DNA from 3 places in the Rhizobium phaseoli genome. Region 1 is predicted to be linked to each of the others. Evidence: riboswitches for the same ligand, from Rfam matches in the RefSeq annotation. Region 1 holds a riboswitch; each other region holds the start of a gene.
What was found. Region 1 has a riboswitch for thiamine pyrophosphate ahead of thiM (hydroxyethylthiazole kinase). Riboswitches for the same ligand answer to the same signal wherever they lie in the genome.
Positions count from the first base shown of each region.

Region 2: it holds a riboswitch for thiamine pyrophosphate, as region 1 does, so the genes downstream of both, AMC88_RS20310 (hypothetical protein) here and thiM (hydroxyethylthiazole kinase) in region 1, are expected to answer to the same signal.
Region 3: it holds a riboswitch for thiamine pyrophosphate, as region 1 does, so the genes downstream of both, thiC (phosphomethylpyrimidine synthase ThiC) here and thiM (hydroxyethylthiazole kinase) in region 1, are expected to answer to the same signal.

Region 1 covers NZ_CP013534.1:278,806-283,154, forward strand. The annotation lists gene thiD (bifunctional hydroxymethylpyrimidine kinase/phosphomethylpyrimidine kinase) at 1-399, opposite strand, end outside; gene thiE (thiamine phosphate synthase) at 396-1,031, opposite strand; gene thiM (hydroxyethylthiazole kinase) at 1,028-1,831, opposite strand; TPP riboswitch at 1,873-1,969, opposite strand; gene AMC88_RS24660 (DUF1349 domain-containing protein) at 2,065-2,649, opposite strand; gene AMC88_RS24665 (ABC transporter substrate-binding protein) at 2,880-4,349, shown strand, end outside.
Region 2 covers NZ_CP013532.1:4,231,816-4,236,164, forward strand. The annotation lists gene AMC88_RS20295 (ArsR/SmtB family transcription factor) at 1-136, opposite strand, end outside; gene AMC88_RS20300 (SDR family NAD(P)-dependent oxidoreductase) at 240-1,010, opposite strand; gene soxR (redox-sensitive transcriptional activator SoxR) at 1,131-1,601, opposite strand; TPP riboswitch at 1,935-2,048, shown strand; gene AMC88_RS20310 (hypothetical protein) at 2,039-2,245, shown strand; gene AMC88_RS20315 (ABC transporter permease) at 2,257-3,063, shown strand; partial or broken gene AMC88_RS20320 (ABC transporter ATP-binding protein) at 3,060-3,871, shown strand; gene AMC88_RS20325 (ABC transporter substrate-binding protein) at 3,940-4,349, shown strand, end outside.
Region 3 covers NZ_CP013536.1:650,897-655,245, reverse strand. The annotation lists gene AMC88_RS30155 (SPFH domain-containing protein) at 43-2,082, opposite strand; TPP riboswitch at 2,654-2,785, shown strand; gene thiC (phosphomethylpyrimidine synthase ThiC) at 2,881-4,349, shown strand, end outside.

The DNA of each region.
Region 1 (4,349 bases):
CGTCAGCACGTCGACCGCTTCGGGCGCGAGCAGGGCGGCACCGCCTTTGGCGATCATCACCGGATCGAGGACGACGGGAATGCTGCGTCCTTTGGCGGTTGCTGCGGCCAGAGCTGCGGAAAGGGCGGCGGCGACGGCTTCGGCGATGCCGGCATTGGCAATCATGCCGATCTTCACGGCATCGACGCGCACATCGGCAAAGACGGCATCGATCTGGTCGGCAACGAATTGCGGCGGCACCAGATGCACGCCGGTGACCCCTTGCGTGTTCTGCGCCGTCAGCGCGGTTAGCACCGCCATGCCATAGACGCCGCGGGCTGAAAAGGCCTTGAGGTCGGCCTGGATGCCGGCGCCGCCGGACGGATCGGAGCCGGCGATAGAGAGGACGTTGCGGATCATGCCGGGACCTTTCGAATTTCTGCGGCGATGCGGCGGGTGGCCGCCGCCGGATCCGGCGTACCGCAGACGGCGGAGACGACGGCAAGCCCCTTGGCGCCGGCGGCAAACACGTCGGCCACATGCTCCGCTTTCAACCCGCCGATGGCGACGGAGGGCACCGGCGAGACCTGCACCAGCCTGGCAAGACCGTCAAAGCCGATCGGCTGCTTGTGGTCGGCCTTGGTCGGCGTCGCAAAGACCGGGCCGACGCCGGTATAATCGACGAGATCGCGATCGACGGCAGCCGCGAGCGCCTCGGTCTCGACCGAGAGGCCGAGGATCATGTCGGGGCCGATCAACCCCCGAGCCGTGCGCGCATCCATGTCCTCCTGGCCGATATGCAAGCCATCGGCGCTGATGGCGATGGCCGCCTCGACGTCATCATTGACGATGAGGCGGGCGCCGGTGCCACCGAGCGCCTGCTTCAAGGCGCGGCCGGTCTCGATCATGCGTGCTGTCCCCGCCTGTTTGTCGCGCAGCTGCACCATCGTCGCGCCGCCGGCAACGGCGAGGCGGGCGGTCTCGACCATGCCGATCCGGGCGCAGAGATCCGGATCGAGGACGAGGTAGAGCGAAAGGTCGAAAGCCTTCATGCGATCGATACCCTGGCTCTCGCATCCAGCGCTTCGCCGTCGAGCGCGGCCAGCGCATCGAGGAAGCGCCAGGCGAACGAGCCGGGGCCGGCCGCCCCGAGCGCGGCATCTTCGCCGGCGACGGCAAAGGTCGCGAGCGCTGCGACGGTCGCGCCGAACAGATCCTCGGGCGCGGTGGCGGCAAAGGCGCCGACAAGGCAGGTGAGCGCGCAGCCGAGGGCAGTGACCTGCGGCATCAGCACCGATCCGCCCTTGATGCGCACCGCCCTGTTACCATCGGTCACGAAATCGACGGCGCCGGTGACGGCGACGATTGCCTGCTGCCGCTCCGCGAGCCGACGGGCCGAATCCTCCGCCTGCTCGACCGGATCGCGGCTGTCGACGCCCTGGCCGCGGCTCTCCCCCCCGGCAAGAGCGATGATCTCGGAGGCATTGCCGCGGATGATCGTGGGCTTGAGCGCCAGCAGATCGGCAACCGCCTGGCGGCGAAAGGCCGTCGCATAATGCGCCACCGGATCGAGCACCCAGGGTTTTCCGGATGAGGCAGCCGCCTTCGCCGCCGCCCGCATGCCGTCTAGCCATTGCGTCGACAGCGTGCCGATATTGACGGTCAGCGCGCTCGCGATGCCAGCGAATTCGCCGGCTTCCTCAGGCGCATGCACCATGGCGGGCGAAGCGCCGGATGCCAGCAGGACGTTGGCCGCGATGTTCATGGCGACATAATTGGTGATGCAGTGGACGAGCGGCGGCTTTTCGCGCATCGCCTCCAGCATGGCTCCCGAAGTGGTCTTGCTCTGCATAGCGCCCCTTTCAGGCGGGGCAGGCGCGGGGCGGCGTCTACGGCGATCCCCGAGCGACTCCCTCCGCCGGCATTATCCGGTTCAGGTTCGAAGGGTTCTTCTCAGCCCGTCTGTCGACGAACGCCCCTGTCTCTCATCACGCCCTTTTTCGCAGAGAAGGGCGCGGCTGTCATCCCGAAAATGACATTCCGTGTTCCCTCCGACAAAACTGGTTGAACGCATCACAGCGCTCCTCAACTCAAATCATGCAGATCCGTCGCAATCGCGGGCCCGATTGAAAACTCCGAAAACCGCACCGTCAATCCACTCCTCTCCGGTGTACAGGCGGTCGGGCCGACCTCGTATCGGTCGGCAACCGGGAAGGGCGCTAGCCGCAGCAGTGGCCAGCGGTTGCCGTCGCGGGAGGCCTGGATACGAAGGGCGCCGCCTGCGACGGTGACGCGGATGTGGAAGTCCTCGAGTTGCCTGAACGGCTGCGACACCGACCAGTCGGATTGGCCGTCGGTGACGACGGTGCTGAGGAAGGCTTCGCCGTCGGTGAATTCGACGCCAGTTTTGACCCAGCGGTTTTCGTCGAGGCGCACCATCAGGCCGGCCTGGTCGTAGAGGGTGCGGAACTCGCCCTGGATGCGGATCTGGGCGGTGAAGCTCTCGGCGGTGGGGAAAGCGAGGAAGTGGCCGCTGTCGCGGGTGAAGCCGTAATAGGTCTCCCGCCAGAAATCGGTCTTTTCGCCTGTTGTCAGCGTCAGGCCGGTTGCGTCGGCGTGCCAGCTTTCCGGTTCGTTCAGCCACTTTCCGTCGTTGAAATCGATGTTCATCCCATCCTCGCTCTATTGAAGCCGTGGCGCTGCCGATTCTTCGCGGCCGCATAATGCGCGAGCTTCACGCAGGCGGCCAGCCGCACTTGCGGTTCGATGCCATTTCCGCCGCTGCGACCCTCGTCTCACGACATAATCCACGGCTTGCGCTTGACACGATCACGTCATCTCTTATTCTCTTACAAAAATATGAATTACATAATTGTGGAACTTAACTCGGGAGCCCTCACATGAAAACGCTTGTCGCATTCCTGCTCGGCACTGCGCTCGTCGCCCTGCCTTCGACCCTGCTTGCTGCGGAAAAAGGCGGCGTCATCAATGTCGCGACGATCGGCGAGCCGCCGACGCTCGATCCGATGTCGTCGACGGCCGATCTCGTCGGCATCGTCACCCAGCACATTTTCGAAACGCTCTACACCTTCGACAAGAGCTGGAATGTCACGCCGCTTCTGGCCGAAAGCCTGCCCGAGATTAGCGCCGACGGCAAAACCTATACGATCAAGCTCCGGACCGGCATCAAGTTCCACGACAATAGCGATATGACCTCGGATGATGTCGTCGCCTCGCTGAACCGCTGGATGAAGATCGCCTCGCGCGGCAAGCAGGTGGCCGGATTCATCGACAAGATCGCTGCCGCAGATCCCGCGACCGTGACCATCACGCTGAAGCAGCCCTATGCGCCGCTGACCTCGCTGCTCGCCTTCAACAATTCGGCGGCGATCATCATCCCGTCGGAAAAGCAGGACGAACCGATGAAGGAGTTCATCGGCACCGGCCCCTATATGCTGAAGGAGCGCAAGGCCGATCAATATATCCAGCTCGTTCGCTTCGACGGATACAAGTCGCGCGAAGGCGACAGCAATGGTTATGGCGGCGCCCGCCATCAATATCTCGACGAAATCCGCTTCGTGCCGGTGCCGGATCCGAACACCCGCGTCGAGGCCGCTATCTCCGGCCAGTATGATTATGTCGATTCGATCCCAGTCGAATCCTACGACAAGCTGAAGGGCTCGACGGCCTCGCAGCCGGTCATGCTGAAGCCCTTCGGCTATCCTGTTTTCGTCTTCAACACGAAGGAAGGTGTCGCCGGGAATGTCGAGGTTCGCAAGGCGATCCGCCAGGCGCTCAGCATGGAAGACATGCTGGCCGCCGCTTTCGGCAGCAAGGATTTTTATGCGCTTGACGGCGCCATCTACCCGAAGACCTTCTCCTGGTCGACCGATGCCGGCGTCGAAGGCGCCTATAATGTCGCCGATCCGGAAGGGGCGGCGGCGACCGCCAAGAAGGCCGGTTATAATGGCGAGCCGATCCGTATCCTGACCAGCCGCCAGTACGAATTCCACTACAAGATGGCGCAGGTGGCCGCCGAATATCTGAAGCTTGCCGGCTTCACCGTCGATATGCAGGTGGTGGACTGGGCGACGCTGACGCAGCGCCGCACCGATCCGAAACTCTGGGATATCTACATCACCCACAGCCCCTTCCTGCCGGAGCCGGCCTTGATCGGCTCGCTCTCGACCAGCTCGCCCGGCTGGTGGGACACGCCGGCCCGCAAGGCCGCCGTCGATGCCTTCACCGCTGAAGTCGATCCGAAGAAGCGGGTGGCGCTCTGGGCCAATGTCCAGAAGGCCATTTATACGGACGCGCCGTTCATGAAGATCGGCGATTTCAACGCCGTCTCGGCGAAATCGGTCAAGCTC
Region 2 (4,349 bases), on a different replicon from region 1:
TCGCGAGGATGCAGAGGATCAGAAGTCGGCTCTGATGCGCCAGCGCCTTCAGTAGATCGCTCGCTTCATGGGCTTTTGAAGCGAGTTTGTGCAAGTCCTGGCCGGTCATTCCCGGCTCCGGTTTAGGCAGCGGCATTTCGGCATCTCGGAAGGGAAGCATAAGGTAGATCAGCACAATAGCATATTCGCACAAGCGAATTCGTCAAATGTGATGAAATGCCAAAAAAGGTCCAAGTAAATCAGCAGATAAGCTGACCGCCGTTGATCTCGAGAACCTGGCCCGTAATGTATCCGGAGAGAGAAGGAGCCGCCAGGAACAGATAGGCGGGAGCGCAATCCTCGGCCGTGCCGAGACGCTGCAACGGAATGGATTTTCTCGTCTGCTCCAGCTTTTCGCGGGAGGAATAGCGCTCATGGAAATCCGTCTCGATCGTTCCCGGCGAGACGCAATTGACCCGGATTCCATCCGGCGCCAACTCACGGGCAAGCGCCTTGGAATAGGTGGAAACGAATGCTTTCGAGGCCGAATAGACCGAAGAGCCGGGGCTGCCGCCGGTCAGTGCTGAAATCGAAACCGTGTTGACGATGGCCGCGCCTTCGGCTGCCTTCAATGCCGGCAGCAGCGCCCGGGTCAGGGCCACCACCGACGTCTGGTTCAGCCGCACGATCGCTTCATAATCCGCGTCGGTCAGTGTCGCGGCCGGAAAACGGCCGAGCATGGTGCCGGCATTGTTGACGAGCACATGCACCTTGTCGAAGAAGGCGAGAGCGTCCTCTGCAAATTGCGCAGCACCGCCGGCGGCGGTGAAATCGGCGTGCAGCAACAGCGCCCGCCTTTCCGATTCGGCCGTCAGCAGGAAATCCGGCAGATCCCGTCCCGGTTTGCGCCCGGTATGGACGATCACCTTCGCGCCGCAGTCCAGGAACTGCCGGGCCACCTCGAGGCCGATGCCCCGCCCGGCGCCGGTGACGACGACATTGCGATTTTCGAATAGTCTCGGATGGAACACGAAGCCGTCCTCCTCGCGGACAATGCCGCCGGTTGCGCCCTTCGCCCTTAACATATGAGCGCGCCGGCCGAAAGAAAGGCACGCATCGATCTTTCCGCCGGAGACCAGGGCTGCGGAAGCTCAGCTTTCCTTCTCGATCTCCAGAAGCCGCGCCCCGGGGCCTTCCTCGCCGAGCCGATCGCAGGGATTACGCAACGGACAGCTTTCGATCGACAGACAGCCGCAGCCGATGCAGCCGCTCAGACGGTCGCGCAGCAGGCTGAGCCGTCCGATTCGCTCGTCGAGCTCGTTCTTCCAGCGCGCCGACAGCGTCTGCCAGTCGGCAACCGTCGGGGTGCGCCCCTGCGGCAGGGAAGCGAACGCCGTCTGGATTTCTAAGAGCGGAATGCCGACACGTTGTGCCACCTTGATGATGCCGAGCCGGCGAAGCACGTCACGTCCGTAGCGCCGCTGATTGCCGCGGGTACGGATGCTGGAAATCAGCCCCTTGGCCTCATAGAAATGCAGCGCCGAGACAGCAAGACCACTGCGTTCCGCCACTTCGCCAACCGTCAGAAGCCTGCCGAACGGCGTTGCAGAAATCGCATCCATCGTCTCTTGACCTCAATATTAGTTGAGGTTTTATAACGCCTGCTCCGCCGGCCGTAAAGCCCAAGGACAGGAAGAAGCGGCGGCGAGATCACCGCGGCCGATAACCGGCTGAAATCACGGCGCCGGCATTTGCCGTCCTCGCGCCGGCCGCGTCCTGCCGATAGGTCGCCTGGAGACGAGCTCGGGTTCCGTTCCCGGCAGGTACGGAACCTCGGAAAACACCCGGACGCGATTCCGTCCGGGTGTTTTTTCGTGTCGGCGGTTCCGTCCCGACCGGACGGACGGGATTGTGATTTTGCGGTTGCGGTAAGAAAACCCCGATGATAGTTTTCGCCGAAATAACAGGGGAGCTCCGTGTTGCCGGGGCTGAGATGAGAAGCGCAAGCCTCCGGACCCTTCAAAGCTGATCTGGGTAATGCCAGCGGAGCGAGGTTCAGATGTTTTCCGGCGCACAAGTGTCACCCTTTTCGATGTCCGGCCGTTTCGCCGGCGCCATGCTCGATGTCTTCAACGGCTTTGCGCATCTGTGGCGCCGCGCGATTTTTCAGGCGCGCAAAGGAGGCTGCGGCATCTTGAATTGCTGCATGAATTTATCCCCGGACCGATTCCGATTTGAGGAATCATGCAGCCGGAAGAAAGCCTGAAATCGACGCTGATGACATCGCCACCACCATCGGATTCGCGCCTTGCCGCGCTCAGTGCCGCCCTCTGCCGGGCGAGCCCCGCCCTGCTCGCCGGTTTTGCCTTTCTGGCCGCATGGGAACTTTATGTCGATCTTTCCGGTATCAAACCGTCCATCCTGCCGGCGCCTTGGCGCATCCTTACCCAGGGCTGGCTGAACCGCGAAGCGCTGATATCGAACACCTGGCCGACGCTCGGCGCCACGCTCGGCGGCTTCGCCCTGTCGCTCGCCTTCGCTTTCGTCTCGTCGATCCTGATGGATTTCATGCCTTTCATGCGCCGGGCAATGCTGCCGATCTTCATTGCCAGCCAGACCCTGCCGCTGGTGGCGATCGCGCCCCTCGTCGTTCTCTGGTTCGGGTTCGGCCTGTTGCCGAAGATATTGCTGGTCGCGCTCGTCACCTTCTTCCCGCTGCTCGTCGCCCTGCTGCAGGGTTATGAGGCGACCGACCGCGACATCGCTGAACTCTTGAACTCGATGAAGGCAAGCCGCTGGCGCATTTTCCGCCTGGCCCGGCTTCCCTCCTCGCTGCCCTATTTCTTCGCCGGCCTCAGGATCTCGATCACCTATGCCGTCGTCGGCGCGATCTTTGCCGAATATGCGGGAGCCGCGCGCGGCCTCGGCATCTATATCCTCAACGCCAAGAACAATTTCCGGCCGGATCTTGTCCTCGCCGCCGTCGTCGTCAGCGCCGTTCTGACACTCTGCCTCTTCGGAGTGACGCTGATGATCGAGCGCCTCGTCATGCCCTGGCAACCGTCCGGGGAGCGCCGCCGATGACCGATGAACTGGTCGAACTACGCAAGATTTCGAAATCCTTCGACGGCATGCAGGTGCTCGGCGATATTTCGCTCGCTGTCGCAAGCGGCGAGTTCGTTTCGATCGTCGGCCCCTCCGGCTCTGGAAAATCGACGGTGCTCAGATTGCTGACCCAGGCGCTGCGACCCGATGCCGGCGCTTTGCTCTTCAAGGGCGCCCCGTTGGAACAGGCGCCGCATTCCTTCGCCTTCATGCCGCAACGCGATGCGCTGATGCCCTGGCGCCGGATCATCGACAACGCCACACTCGGCCTCGAGGTGCGCGGCATCAGCCGTCGCGCCGCCCGCGCCACTGTGGCGCCGCTGTTCGAGCATTTCGGCCTTGCCGGCTTCGAACACCATTACCCCGCCGAGCTTTCCGGCGGCATGCGCCAGCGCGCCGCGCTATTGCGCACCGTCGTCCAGAGCCAGGACATGCTGCTGCTCGACGAGCCTTTCGGCGCGCTGGACGCGCTGACACGCACGCAGATCCAGGAATGGCTGCAGGGCATGTGGACGCAACATCGCTGGACGGCCTTGTTGATCACCCACGACGTCCGCGAGGCGGTGTTCCTCTCCGATCGGATCTACGTGTTATCAGCCCGCCCGGCGCGTATCATCCGCCAATTCCGCGTTCCCCTGTCCCGCCCGAGAAGCATCGCCGATCTCGGCTCGCCGGCGGCCCAGGCGATCGAGACCGAAATCCTGCAAACCCTGCTTCATCCGCAAGAACAGGATGATTTTGGGCCGCCGGCCTAAGATCTGAATCCTGTTCTCATTTAAAGAGTTAGAGCATGATGTCGTCCGAAAACCGCTTACAGTTTTCGGCATCATGCTCCAGAGACCTGAGGAGGTCACCATGCTGCTTCTCACCCGTCGACAGACAATCCTCGCCGCCCTCGCGACAAGCCTCGCCGGCCGAACCGCCTTTGCCCAGTCGGCACCGGCAAAGGTTCGCATCGCGCTCGACTGGACACCCAACACCAACCATATCGGCATCTATGTCGCCAAGGCAAAGGGGTTCTATGCCGCGGCCGGCCTCGATGTCGAAATTCTACCCTTTACCGATACCAGCGCCGGCACGCTGGTGTCGAACGGGGTTGCCGATTTCGGCATCAGCAGCGAGATCGAGGCTCTGACGCAGCGCGCCGGCGGCGGTGACGTCAAGATGGTCTACGGCGTCGTCCAGACCGAAACCGCGCGCCTGATCTACAAGGGCGGGCGCGACGACATCAAGAGCCCGAGAGATCTCGACGGCAAGACCTATGG
Region 3 (4,349 bases), on a different replicon from region 1:
GGCGCGCGAGCGAAATGGGCCGGCAAACCGGCCCATCCACAATCAATGTTGCTCAATCGGGGCCGGCACCGCAGCCGGTGCACCCTGCGGTCCCAGCCGATCGGCGACCAGCATCGACAGCATCATTTCCACAAGACCATTGGTGGCGCCCTTTTCGCCGCCGCCGACCTGGATCTGCGGCACGAGCGGCAGCCTGCCGTTTTCGATTGCTTCGGCGAAGCGCATCAGGACCTGTGAGTTGAGCTGATAGTCCGGTCCGCCGAAGGCCGCGACCTTCTTCTCTGTCGCCTCGGCTTCCGCCAGGCCGATGGCGCGCACCTTCTGGGCATCTGCCAGACCGGTCGCCTTGATGCGTTCGGCATCAGCAAGCGCGACGGCCTTGATCCGGTCGGCCTCGCCGAGGCCGGCAAGGCGCACCTTCTCGGCCTCTGCCTTGGCGGTCACCTGAATGGTTTCCGCCTGCTGGCGGGTGCGGGCGAGCTGCGCCTTGCCCTCGTTTTCGCTGATCTCGATGGTGAGCGCCGATGTCGTGATCTTGGCCTGCTGCTCGGCAAGCGCCTCCTTCTCGCGCAACGTGCGCTCCTGGATCGCCGCCGCCTCCTGCAATTTGTAAGTCTCAACCTTTTCAACGGCGATCTGACGCTCGCGCAGCTGGATGAGGATCTGCTCTATGCTGTTCTGACCATTATTGGCCCGCGGCGTACCGATCAGCACTTCCTGCAGCTCGAGGCTGTAGGAGCCAAACTTCTCGCGCATTTCATCACCGGATTTGCGCTGGATTTCGCTGCGTTCCTGCAACAGTTCGATCAGCGTCTTGGTCTGGGCGATATTCTTGAAATAAGCCGAGACCATCGGATCGAGCGTCTGTTCGACCAGCCGTTTGATATCCCCGAAACGCTGCACGACGAGGGGCGCCTTCATATAATCGATATGGACGACCACCGAGAGCGGCAGCACCGGCTCGAACGCATCCTTGGTGATCAGCGACACTTCGGAAAGATTCTCGTCGAGCCTGTGCTCGCCGAACTGTTCCTTCGTCCATTTGAGCACGAAGTTGGTGGTCGGCACGATGATGATATTGCCGGCATAGGTGTTGAACGCATATTTGCCCGGCAGCAACGGCGTCGACCAGACACCGCGTGCGCCCGTTTCGACCAGTTCACCGTGGCGATAGGACTGGCCCGAAATATCCGCGCTTCGCCGGCCGGTATAGGAAACGACGACACCCACCGTGCCGACGTCGATGATCGTCTTCTCGACGAGTTCGACGGTCGCAAAGATACGGTTGAGGAAGTAACTGCCGTCGGCAAGCACCTGCAATTGCCGGCCGCGATAACCGCCGGCATTGAGAAACTTCTCCGGATCCTGGAAATTATTGTGGAAGTTCGGGTCCTTCGGATTGTTGGCAACCGTCGGGGCGATGATCTCGCCATCGGGCAGCGCCGGGCCGTCATGGATGGTGACGATGCCGATCAGGTCCTCGGCGTCATGAATGACAACGGGCTCGAAGCCATTCCGCTCGGTGATCAATGTCGACATGTCGGCGAACAGTTTTTGTTCCGACGCGTTCAGGTTGACGGCATAGGTCGACTGCGCCGTCAGCACTATGAACTGCGCTAGATTGATGGCATAGGTGCCCTCGCGCAGGATCTTGCGCTGCGGACCCTTCTGGCCGCCCTTTGTCAGAAAGCCGCGCACATCTTGAAAGTCATCGGCGTCGATGTTCGAAGCAAGCGTCTGGGTCGGCGGCAACGGCTCGCCGTCGCGGGCGAAGACATAGCCGATCTGGCCCTGCGGAATGGTCACGAGATTGGCGCGATGCATCGCATATTGGAACGGCATGAAGAAATGCAGGCCGCCGCGCACGACGTCCGGCTGGAAGCCGGCCTCGCCGTAGAGCGCAATGAAGCCATTGTCGACGGAGCCGCGAAAACTCCACAGCTTTTCGAGAATGCCGAGCCTGTCGTTGGGTATATAGCGGATCACGCCGCTCAACCGGAACAGGGTTGCCAGCGCGATGAGCGTAATGGCGATTCCGATCGCCTTCCATCCCATCGGGCTTAGATATTGCACGGTTTCCATCTTTTTTCTCGCATGGGCGCACGGGTTCGTCCACCCGATGGCCGCCCGGTTGGTGTTGGTTGATAAGACGGGGAGATTGCGCGCCTATGCGCTCGACGCAGCACGCCGTCGCCCGTCAGACGGGCAAAGGAGGCTGTCGCACGTGCATTGCTGCCTGACTTTCCTCAATCGATTGCGATTATAGGAACCATGCGGCAAGGACGTCGAACGTCTGGGCTGCTCATTATCTGGAAAGATGACCGCGCGTCCCCAGTCCCCACCGGAGGACGGCGTGTCGTGAGTGGTCTCACATTGGAGTTGCCTTGAAAGACATAACGCTGGTGAACTTAGCGACAAGACCGATCGATTTAAAGACGCGTAAAGCGAGAATCGGATAAGTACTTCCAGTGATTTTACTATTTCGACTATTCAATCTTGCTGAAATAACCTCGCGCATCTGCTGTTTTTGTACGCAATCTGGGCCGCAGGTTGCTCAGAGATCGGTTGACACCGCCCCTCTAGCGACAGCTGCAGCTCCCTTGGAACGCGAAAGAGCTTCTTGACACAAGGGCCGCGGCGGTCTTTGATGGCGACCATTCACCAGGGGTGTCCCGGCAAGGGGCTGAGATTCTGCTGAACAATACGGCTTTGCCTGTTGTGGCGCGGTGACCCGTTGAACCTGATCCAGTTCATACTGGCGTAGGGACGGTGCGGACGCTGCGGCTGTTGGGCGGATTTTCGCTTAGTCGCGCATGGCGTCTTTCCATCATTCCAACACTGGAACTGGGTCTCCAAACGTCAAACCTTGGAGCCTCATCCATGAATATTGTTGCACCCCAGCTTACTCCTGTCGTCACCACCGGCTCGCTTCCGGCCTCGACCAAGGTGGTCAAACCCGGAACGCTCTATCCGGATCTGCGCGTGCCGATGCGCGAAATCAGCCTTCACCCGACCTCCGGCGAGCCGCCGGTCACGGTCTATGATTCCTCCGGCCCCTATACCGATCCGGCCCATGTGGTTTCCATCGACGCCGGGCTGCCGCGTTTGCGCGAGTCCTGGGTCAGGGCGCGTGGCGACGTTGAAACCTATGAAGGCCGGCTGGTGAAGCCTGAAGACAATGGTTTTGCCACGGGCGAACGGCTGACGCCGGAATTTCCCATTCGCAACACGCCGCTAAAGGCAAAGGCCGGCCGCGCCGTCACCCAGCTCGCCTATGCGCGTGCCGGCATTATAACCCCGGAAATGGAATTTGTCGCGATCCGCGAAAACCTCGGCCGGCAGGCCGCGAAGGAGGCGCTCGCCCGCGACGGCGAGAGCTTCGGCGCTCATGTTCCGGATTTCGTGACGCCCGAATTCGTGCGCCGGGAAGTCGCCGAGGGCAGGGCGATCATCCCGGCCAATATCAACCACCCCGAATCCGAACCGATGATCATCGGCCGGAATTTCCTGGTGAAGATCAACGCCAATATCGGCAATTCGGCCGTCACCTCGTCGATGGCGGAAGAGGTGGAAAAGATGGTCTGGGCGATCCGCTGGGGCGCCGACACCGTCATGGACCTTTCCACCGGTCGCAACATTCACAACATCCGCGAATGGATCATTCGCAACTCGCCGGTTCCGATTGGAACCGTGCCGCTTTACCAGGCGCTCGAGAAGGTCAACGGCATTGCCGAAGATCTGACCTGGGAAGTCTATCGGGATACGCTGATCGAGCAGGCCGAGCAGGGCGTCGATTATTTCACCATCCATGCCGGCGTGCGGCTGGCCTATATTCCGCTCACTGTCAATCGCGTCACCGGCATCGTCTCACGCGGCGGCTCGATCATGGCCAAGTGGTGTTTGCATCATCACAAGGAGAGTTTCCTCTACGAGCATTTCGAGGAAATCTGCGACATCTGCCGTGCCTATGACGTCTCCTTCTCGCTCGGCGACGGTTTGCGGCCGGGGTCGATCGCGGATGCCAATGACGCAGCGCAATTTGCCGAGCTCGAAACCCTCGGCGAACTGACGAAGATCGCCTGGGCGAAGGACTGCCAGGTGATGATCGAAGGCCCCGGCCATGTGCCGATGCACAAGATCAAAGAGAATATGGATAAGCAGCTCAAGGTCTGCGGCGAAGCCCCCTTCTATACGCTCGGACCGCTGACGACCGACATCGCGCCGGGCTATGATCACATCACCTCCGGCATCGGCGCCGCCATGATCGGCTGGTTCGGCACGGCGATGCTTTGCTACGTCACGCCGAAGGAGCATCTGGGGCTACCCGACCGCAGCGATGTCAAGACCGG